2 regions of the Candidatus Neomicrothrix parvicella Bio17-1 genome follow, and region 2 is predicted to be linked to the other one. Evidence: riboswitches for the same ligand, from Rfam matches in the RefSeq annotation. Region 2 holds a riboswitch; the other holds the start of a gene.
What was found. Region 2 has a riboswitch for cobalamin ahead of MPARV_RS25545 (hypothetical protein). Riboswitches for the same ligand answer to the same signal wherever they lie in the genome.
Positions count from the first base shown of each region.

Region 1: it holds a riboswitch for cobalamin, as region 2 does, so the genes downstream of both, MPARV_RS0107570 (S-layer homology domain-containing protein) here and MPARV_RS25545 (hypothetical protein) in region 2, are expected to answer to the same signal.

Region 1 is NZ_AMPG01000001.1:1,575,630-1,580,633, forward strand. Features, by position in the region: gene MPARV_RS0107565 (6,7-dimethyl-8-ribityllumazine synthase) at 1-61, opposite strand, end outside; gene MPARV_RS0107570 (S-layer homology domain-containing protein) at 132-1,766, opposite strand; cobalamin riboswitch at 1,833-1,970, opposite strand; gene MPARV_RS0107575 (hypothetical protein) at 2,277-2,615, shown strand; gene MPARV_RS0107580 (hypothetical protein) at 3,167-3,364, opposite strand; gene MPARV_RS0107585 (hypothetical protein) at 3,363-3,863, shown strand; partial or broken gene MPARV_RS0107590 (RCC1 domain-containing protein) at 3,803-5,004, opposite strand, start outside.
Region 2 is NZ_AMPG01000002.1:291,289-296,292, forward strand. Features, by position in the region: gene MPARV_RS0109580 (DUF2510 domain-containing protein) at 1-573, shown strand, start outside; gene aqpZ (aquaporin Z) at 669-1,436, shown strand; gene MPARV_RS0109590 (hypothetical protein) at 1,462-1,716, opposite strand; tRNA gene MPARV_RS0109595 (tRNA-Ile) at 1,847-1,919, opposite strand; cobalamin riboswitch at 1,978-2,108, shown strand; gene MPARV_RS24710 (hypothetical protein) at 2,258-2,395, opposite strand; gene MPARV_RS25545 (hypothetical protein) at 2,382-3,674, shown strand; gene MPARV_RS0109620 (energy-coupling factor transporter transmembrane component T) at 3,691-4,851, shown strand; gene MPARV_RS0109625 (ABC transporter ATP-binding protein) at 4,848-5,004, shown strand, end outside.

The sequences.
Region 1 (5,004 bases), on a different contig from region 2:
GCCACCCGGCCCGAACGAATGCCAACGTGGGAAAGGCTTCAGAGCGGTCGGTTTCGGTCATGAGCTGGCACCGTAGAACCTGGTGTGCAGGGGCAGCCAACCATGAACCTGAACGACCGGAAGTGCGGCCGTCAGGCCGAAGCCCCGCACGCGGCCTTCCAGAGGAGCTGGGCCATCTGACCTCGTGTCAACTGGCGGTTGGGGCCGTAGAGACCCGGGGCGACGCCGGCGGTGATCTCGGACTCGACGAGCCAGGAGACAGCGGTGTAGTAGTAGTCGGTCGGCGCGACGTCGGTGAAGCTGTATGTCTCGGCGGGTTCCGGGCTTCCGGCGGCCTTCCAGAGGAACTGGGCCATCTGACCGCGATTCACGACGCTGTTCGGTCGGTAGAGGCCCGGGGCGACGCCGGCGGTGATCTCCGACTCGACGAGCCAGGAGACAGCGGTGTAGTAGAAGTCGGTCGGCGCGACGTCGGTGAAGCTGTATGTCTCGGCGGGTTCCGGGCTCCCGGCGGCCTTCCAGAGGAACTGGGCCATCTGACCGCGATTCACGACGCTGTTCGGTCGGTAGAGGCCCGGGGCGACGCCGGCGGTGATCTCCGACTCGACGAGCCAGGAGACAGCGGTGTTGAAGTAGTCGGTCGGCGCGACGTCGGTGAAGCTGTGCGGCGCGGGTGAGGAGCAAGAGACCGGGCAGTCGGTTTCGATGTGATCGGCCATGGCGGCGTCGACCACCGGGAACGCAACGTCACCCAGGCCCCAAAGGCCCTGGGTGGTCGAAAAGGTGTCGGGCAGTTCGCTGCCATCCTCCTGTGCCTGGAAGAACAGGCCGCCAACATCGGAGGGGTCCCCGGCCTCGCACGGGATCTGAAATGTGCGGAGGGCGGCGAGGCCCTCGGTGTCGGAGGCGCCCGTGACGGTTCGGAGGGCGGCGAGCACCAACCCGGTCGAGCTGGCATCGGCGGGCTCGGTGGCATCACCGAAGTACGGCCACCCGCCGGTCGAGGTGCGAACGCCGTCGAGCCAGGTCACGGCGTCGTGGTCCGGGGTGACCCCCTGGGTGGCCAGGCCCATCAGGGCCATGGCGCTCGAGTTGGTGTCGGGGCCGGAGAAGGCTGCGGCGTCGACGGCGGGACATGGGACGGCGGTGTCGGCCCGGTAGGCCACCCACGAACCGGTGTCGCACTGCTGGTCGGTCAGCCAGGCTTCACCGTCGGGGTCATCGTTGTTCACCGACGCCAACGCCAACAGCGCCAGGCCCTGGCGGAAGGCGCCGTCATAGGTTGGGTCGCCGCTGCCGTAGAGGCCGATGTCGGGCGACACTGTCCGCCGGGTGGCCTGGAGGCGTGCGACCAGGTCGGTCCCGCCGGCATCGGTCGGATCCTCGCCAAGGGCGACGTTGGCCAGGGTGGCCAGGGCCAGACGGCCGGGGTCGTCCCCGCCGTATGGGGCGACGACGGTGTCGATGTCGTCGTTGACCGCGTCGAGCATCTGCCGGGCGGTCGGTCCTTCGGCGCCGGCTGCGGCAAGCCCGATAATGCCCTGAAGCGTCATGCCGTAGTCGGCCTGGCCCGGGCTGTATCCCTCGATCACCCCGTCGGCGTTGACCTGGGCGGCGAGCCAGCCGGCCGCCGACGAGCCCGGGTTGTTCGGCGGCGCCGCAGCGACCGGATTGATCAGGCCGAGTGTCAGCAGCACTGCTGCGACGGTCGCCATGGCGGCTGGACGTCGAGCGGGGCGCACTCGCTGGTGGGTGATAGATGACATTGGGGCCTCTCCCGGGTACGACAGCGGGAGGGTGTCCCGCTCCGAACCGCAATTCCTCGACGGTTAACAGGGGAGCGCACGGGGTCAGGCATTCCGACTCGTGGGGCGAACCCCACCTACGGCTGCGGGTCAGCGCCGGATTTTGACCGGCTTCCCCTGTCCTCGTGTGATCTCAGCCAGACAAGCACAGCTGGCGGTTTAACGCAAGCTGCGGCGAACGGCTGAGCCCGAAGTCACCGCCGCTGCTCAGGTTGTGACTTGGTTCGATCTCGCCGAGGCGCCACGACGGTCGAACCACCACTCGAGTGGCGCTCGGAGCACCGGATCACACCCATCCTCATCTGTCGCCCCACTCTGAGCCACACCCGCCCAACAACCCACCGGCTCTCACCGATTTCACACCAGGGATCCGTTCGACACCCTGCGAACGGCATTGGCTGGTGTATCCGCATACTGAGAGGTCATATTCAAACTATGGATGCCGATGGGGCGAGGAGTGCCACCCCATCGTTGCTGCCGATCCTACGATCCCAGCAGCAGGCCGAGATCTTGCCATCGATCATGGGCGCGCCGGACGACGAATTCTCGGTGGCCGACTTGGGTCGGCGGACGGGAGCGCCTTACTTCGGGGGTCTTTCGGCGATCCTCGTACGAGCGTTTCCATCGGCACCCGGCACAGCACTGGCTGACATCGAGGGCATCGAGCGCGCCTACCTGTTCGGATCGTGGACGGCCCGGTTCACCGGACACGACGGGCGGCGGACGGTCAATGACGAAGGGCCCTTCCACCACACCGTCACCTCCCGCCCACTGGTGCCAATCGACCTCGACCGAACCCTCGTTAAGTAAGGTCCGACGGCCCCGCCGTCGATGACTGCTCTGGTCTGGGAAAGCGCCCGGGTTGCTGTCGACAGCGCCCGCCCGGCATCCGGTTCGGTTTTCTCTGCTTTGGACGGATCGAAGTACTGGGCCGCGTGGCGGCCCTGGCGGAAGCGTTCATAGATGGCCTTGTTGAAGTCGTCGGCGGAGATCCGCTCGAGCTCGATCCGACCGACGAGGAACTGGATGGTGTTCGCTCCCTCGGCCCAAGCCAAATCGGGGACCGTACCAGCGAAGCGATTCGAGAGGCCCGGCCACGGCACTCTCGAGCCAGGCCGCCGCCGACCCACCGATCGGCAACTCCCCAGTGCCCCCATTGTCAAACAGTCCGACCAACCACGCGACTTGGCTCGACTCACCATTTCCTCGTCCCACCGGGCAGGTCACTTTACGCCCGACACCCTGACAGCGCGGCGCTCAGGGCCGCTGACGCTGCAGAGGTGCTGCTACGCCTGACTGCGGGTCGACCTGCGAACTCTTCGCATGCAGCTAAATCCGTCGCGTTGCGAGGCTCCGGTGACTCAGGCGCGGCTCACCGGGAGCCCCCACGTAGCGCCGAGCGCGAAGTTGAAACGGTTGCGCTCGCAGCATTCGTCCCACCTCGCCCGGTCAACCGGCTCGGCCCCCATCTCCACTGCCAGCATCAGCACGTTCTCGATGAGCACACGGCCGGTCGGATAGTGCGGCGAACTCTTGCCATCCAGATGGAGGTGCGCCATGAGCCCGATGATCGAGGATTCAATCGATCGATCGCAGTCGAATTCCTCTGATCGGCTCGAAGTGTGTGAGCCCCGGGTCTCGGGCCGGGTGAAGCCCATGGCCACCAGCGAGGTGACCGACGCTGAGGATGGAACGGCGATCGACGCTGATGTCGGCGACACGATCCTGCTGGCTGTGTTGGATGATCCCACGACCGGCTACCGGTGGGAGCTCGAGCCCGTGACCGGCGTATCCATCGTGCTGGACGAAGCGGGATACGAGACGTCCAGCGGCGAGGCGGGCAGTGGCGGCGTGGCTACCGAGCCTGAGCGTCGCCGCCGCAGGAACGACCGCGATCGCCCTAAAGCGATGGCGGCCATGGGAAGGAGACGCCTCCATCCTCAACCGCTTCACCGTGACAGTCGACGTGCGGTTGGACTGACCGCGCTAGTACCCCGTCACAACCGGACCACCGGTGTGGGCGTCACCCTGTCGATCATGGAACCATCCCCGAGCTGACCGGAGGAGTTGGATCCCCAGCAGTACGCCGTACTGTTTTTCTGGAGCGCACACGAATAGGTGCCGCCCGCGGCCACGTCGGTCACCCCGTCGAGCCAGGGCACCGCGGTGGGTGTTGTTCGGTCGGTGGTGGTGCCGTCCCCGAGCTGCCCGATGTAGTTGTATCCCCAGCAGCCCACGGTGGCGTCCTGTTTGATCGCACACTCGTGATTACCCCCAGAGGTGATTGAGGCGACTCCGGCGATACCGGTCACGGGGGCTGGCGTCGGTCGGTTGGTGGTGGTTCCATCACCGAGCTGACCGTAGGCGTTGTTTCCCCAGCAGTCCACGTTGCCGTTCTGTTTGAGCGCACACGAATAGGAGGAGCCAGAGGTGATCGAGGCGACTCCGGCGATACCTGTCACGAGGGTTGGCGTCAGCAGCTCGGTGGTGGTCCCATCACCGAGCTGCCCATAGTCGTTGTATCCCCAGCAGGCCGCGACGCCGTTCGGCTTGGACGCACACGAATGTCTCACGCCGGCATCGATCCCACTCACACCGGAGATGCCGGTCACGGGGGTTGGCGTCTTCTTTAGGGTGGTGGTGCCGTCCCCGAGCTGACCGTGGGCGTTGCTTCCCCAGCAGTCCACGTTGCCGTTCTGTTTGAGCGCACACGCATGATCGCTGCCTGCGGTGATGGCGGTGACCCCGGTGAGCCCGGTCACCGGTGTGGGGGTCAAGCGGTTGGTGGTGGTGCCATCACCGAGCTGACCGAGGGAGTTGTCCCCCCAGCAGGCCACGGTGCCGTTTCGTTTGAGCGCACACGAATACTCGCGGCCTGCGATGATGGCGGTGACCCCCGTGAGCCCAGTCACCAGGGTGGGTATCAACCGGTCTGCCGTGGTGCCATCACCAAGCCGACCACTGCCGTTCTCCCCCCAGCAGACCACGGTTCGGTTCTGTTTGACCGCGCACGTATGCTCCGAACCGGCGCTGATCGCAATCACTCCGGTGAGCCCGGACACCTGGGTAGCCGTTAACCGGCTGGTGGTGGTGCTGTCACCGAGTTGACCGTCGCCGTTGGCCCCCCAGCACCATGTGGTGCCGTTGTGTCTGAGCGCGCACGAATGAGAACCGCCGACGTCGACCGCAGCAACATCGG
Region 2 (5,004 bases):
CGCTCCCGTCGGGGTGAAAGTGGCCTGTTCCTCGTCGTCACCGGGGACGGCTTCACCATGGCGGTGCCCGTGCCGGTCAGGAAAGGCTCCGACGCACGCACCTTCGCCTCCCGGCTGAACACGGCCGCCAACCGGCTCAGCCTGAACGCCGCGCCCATTCCGGTCAGCGAGGTCTCGACGATCGGCGAGCGGTACACGGTTGGCTCCCGGGTGGCGGCCCCGAAGTTCCAAACGGCCGAGAGCCTGATTCCCGAGCCCTCCCATCACCCCGGCACCGAAACCACCGGCTGGTCCTCAACCCGTCCCACGGGCCGAACACCGGCTTCAGCCCCCGCCGCGTCCTCTGGCCCTGCCACGTCGAGGGCGGCAACCGGACCGGCGGGGTGGTTCCCCGATCCCACCCACCGCTTCACCCATCGCTATTGGGACGGTGCGCAGTGGACCGAGCACGTCGCCCGCAACGGCATACGCAGTCGCGATCCCATCACCGGTCCGGGCCAGTCGACCGTGACCCGATCGACTGCGGGTGTCGATCCGCTCAGCGACGCGATCAGTTCGTTCTTCGGGCGGTAGGCACTTCCCATCATCCCCGCTGTGGACCCAGGCCTCGGTTAACTTCGTCGGAGCGTCGGCGACGGACGCCGGCCTCCTCGACGGGAGGGATGACCATGTTTCACCCAAAGGCGCTCGCCGCCGAAATGATCGGAACGTTCTGGTTGGTGCTGGGCGGTTGTGGCGCCGCAGTGCTGGCCGCCGACTTTGGCACGGGAGCCAACGGCACCAGCCTCGGCATCGGCTTCGCAGGAGTCGCCTTTGCATTCGGGCTGACCGTACTGACCGGGGCGTACGCCGTCGGGCACGTATCCGGTGGTCACTTCAACCCGGCGGTCACCATTGGGCTCGTCGTCGGCGGTCGCTTCGAGCCGATCAAGGCCATCGGCTACATCATCGCCCAGGTGATCGGGGCCACCATCGGTGCAGCGGTGATCTACCTGATCGCATCGGGTCAGGCGGGTTGGAAGATCGGCAAGGGTGCCGGCGCATTCGCCTCAAACGGCTACGGCGAGTTCTCGCCGGGCGGGTACTCCCTGGGCGCCGCGTTCACCGTCGAGGTGGTTCTCACCGCCGTCTTCCTCATCGTGATCCTCGGGGCCACCGCCAAGCGGGCCGCACCCGGCATGGGCGGATTGGCGATTGGGCTGTGTCTGACGCTCATCCACCTCATCTCCATTCCAGTGACCAACACCTCGGTCAACCCGGCCCGTTCCACCTCGCAGGCGATCTTCGCCGGTTCCGACCAGCTGGGGCAGCTCTGGCTGTTCTGGGTTGCGCCAATTCTTGGGGCCGCCATCGGCGCCCTCATCCACCGCTACTTCGTCGGCGACCCCGAGGACGTCATCGTGCCGACCATCGCCTCGCCCGAACCCACCCGGTAAGGCGTTCCGTTGGCCGAGCGGGTGTTCAGCGCCGGCGCCCGGCCAACTCGACACGTGCGAACACGGTGGTGACCCCTGCGGCGGTCACCACCGTGGCCATCACCCACCACACGTTGCGTCGGGAGGCCGGCCGCGGGAGGGCAGGGGCGACGAGGCTCAGCAAACCAACCCGAAACACGCCGAAGACCCAGACCAGCGGTGTGCTGATCGCGCCCAGAAGTCCCGGTCGACCGTGCATCCGCAAGTGGTCGAGCACCACCAGCAGGGGCAAGAGCGGCACGAGCACCACAAACGCCCACCGAAACGCACTGATCCGACCTGGGTCGAGCCCTGGCCGCCATGTCGAGCGGTCAGCCCCAAGTCTTGCTCAGGACCTACCAACAAGGTAAGGGCTGTGTGGTCGATTCGGGTGGGCCTGGTGGGGATCGAACCCACGACCGAAGGATTATGAGTCCTCTGCTCTCACCACTGAGCTACAGGCCCGAACGCCCGGCCATGGTAGCGACCTGCCCAGTGGCGCCCATTGGGTTTGCGCCAGGAGCTCCCATCGGGTTGACTGGCCTCGATCACACGAGGTCTCGGGGAAGCCGGTCAGATTCCGGCGCTGACCCGCAGCCGTAGGTGAGGCCAGTCCTCACAAGCCGGAATGCCGGGCCCGTGCGCTCCCAAGTCAACCGTCGAGGAAGCGCGGTTCGGAGCGGGACTTTCCTCCCGTCGCCGTGCCCGGGAGAGAACCATGCAGGCAGTCGCCGAGGCGCACAAGCGATCCCCGTGGCCTGCACTTGGCGCTGAGCTACTGATTGCACGGCATCGGATGGGTATCAGGTGAGACGCTGGGCAGCCGTCTTCGCTCTGGCGGCCTTGGTGGCGCCGGCGTGGGTCGCAGCCCCCGCAGGGGCGGCACCCGGTGCCCCCTGCTCGCCCAGCGCCGGCGGTGGAACCCGCGTGGCGGTGGTCATTGACACCGGCACGTCGGCCGTGCCCGATGCCCGCTGCTTCGAAGTGAACGCCAGCGTGAGGAACGGTGCGGAGTTCCTGGCCGCACGAGCTCAAATCTTGAATACGCCGCCGCCGACCTACGACCGGTCCGGTCTGCTGTGTTCCATCGATGGCTATCCGGCAACCGGCTGTGGCGAGCAGACGGGCAACAGTTATGCCTATTGGTCTTATTGGGATGGCCGATCCGGAAGCTGGGTGTTCAGCAACACGGGCCCAGCGAGCAGGCGCATGACCAACAGTTCGGTCGAGGGCTGGCGGTTCCAGACCGAAGGAACCCTGGCGGCCAGCGGGCCGTCACCCCGCTTTCCGGCCGACCGTGAGCGGATCTGCCCGCCACCTCCTCCTCCGACCACCCAAACCACCCAGACGACCCAGACCACCCAGACCACCCAGACCACCCAGACCACCCAGACCACCCAGACCACCCAAACCACCCAGGCGACCCAGACCACCCAGGCGACCCAAACCACCCAAACCACCCAGGCGACCCGAACCACCCAGGCGACCCAGACCACCCAGGCGACCCGAACCACCCAAACCACCCAGGCGACCCAGGCGACCCGAACCACCCAGGCGACCAAGGAACCTGCCACCTCCGCTCCCACCCGCCTGACGGCTCCCCCGCAAGGGCCGGTGGCATCGCCAACAACTCGCGCGCCGTCCGCCACCCCGTCGACAGCCACCTCACCGACCACCGCCAGACCACCCACCCCGCCGACAGCCACCTCACCGACCGCCGCCAGACCACCCGGTTCGCCGGCCGCCACCTCACCACCCGGTTCGCCGACCGCCACCTCACCACCCGGTTCGCCGGCGGCAGGCTCGCCGACCGCCGCCAAACCACCCGGTTCGCCGACCGGTCCACGGCAAGGCAGCGTCAACCAAACGCCTCAATTGCTTGCAGTCGAACCTACCGGCCGCACCGCCACGCTGCCCCAAGCGGGCGATACCGTCGACGGGGCCAAGGCAAACCCGACATCCGCATCGCCAACATCCGCGTCTTCGAGTCTCACCACGACCTCCGCAGTCAATAAACCGCAAGGGGGCCCCACCACCCTGGCCCGAGGTGACGGCGAAGACATTGGCCGGGTCACCAACGTGGCCCAGGCGGGCGACTTGACGGTGCCCGGCTCCAAGCAGTCCTCATCGACCGGGTGGTGGGGCGCCGGTATCGGGATCGGCGCCATCGGCGGCTCGTTCGTCTCGGCCAGGTGGCTCCGGCGACGCCGCTTGTCGTGAAGCCGGGTCGACACACGTGAAGCACTCTTCGTTGGGCGTGAAGGATCCTGCTCAGGTTCTCGATCCCGGTGATGCCGGCCATCCGGGGGCCTGGTGGATTTGGAGCCTGCTGCTCGCGGGCGCGTCACTTCGAACCACCAACGTGATCGTCTTGGCACTGGTCATCGCAGTGGCGACCCAGGTGGTCGTCGCGCGGGCCGACCCCGACTCGCCATGGTCTCGGATCCAGCGGTACGTGCTGAGTTTTGCCGTCATCATGGGGGTGTTGCGTCTGGGCCTGGTGGCCGCCTTCGCCCCGCGTACCCCCGGCACCGTGCTTCTGACCCTCCCGACGCTCGACCTGCCCACCTGGATGGCGGGGGTTTCTGTGGGCGGGCCGGTGACCACCGGCGCAATGTTCACCGGTGTCGTGGAATCGCTGCGGCTGATCGCGCTGCTGGCCGCCTTCACGGTGCCGGCGTCGCTGGTGAGCCCCCATCGCACCGTCCGCGCCCTGCCCGATGGGGTGGCCGAGCTGGGGGTCATCACCACGGTGGCCCTCACGGTGACCCCCGCGGCAGCCGAACATGTGCGGCGACTCGCCGAGACGCGACGGCTGCGGGGACGGCCGCACCGCGGCATCCGGGGGATGCGCGGCTCGATCACGGCCGTGCTCGAGGGCTCGTTCGACCATTCCCTCACCCTGGCCGCCTCGATGGAGGCCCGTGGCTACGGCGGGCGACGTCCCGGGGAGGATCCGGGCGCTCGACGTACCGCAACATGGCTGCTCACAGCCGCCGTGGTCGTGGCATCACTTGGCGCCTTCATGATGTTGAATGCCGGCGGTTCGCGGGTGGTCGGTGCCGCAGCAATGGCCGCCGGTGCGATCCTGATCACCTTCGCACTCCGGGGAGCATCCAAGCGCAGCGTTCGCACGCGATATCGGCCGCTGGCCTGGACCGGTTCCGACTGGGTACTGGTCGCCGGTGGCCTTGCGGCGCTGGGTGGAAGCATCGTCCAGGCACGACTCAACGCAGTGGTCCTGGCTCCCGGCACCAACCCGCCCGAGGCACCACCTCTGGCGATAATCGCCATCGCCGGACTGGCGGTCGCCTACTGCTGTGCCGCCTTCTCCGGCGGTGGCCCGACGCCCACATCCCCGCCGGTACCCCTCCCCAACGCCGGGGCGGACCGATGATCTGCTTTGACGACGTCTCCTTCGCCTATGCGACGGACACTCCGGTGGTGCTCGATCATGTCAACCTCACCGTTCCGGAGGGCGACCTGGCATTGGTGACCGGCCCGACCGGTTCGGGCAAAAGCACGCTGCTCGGCGCCATCTGCGGGCTCG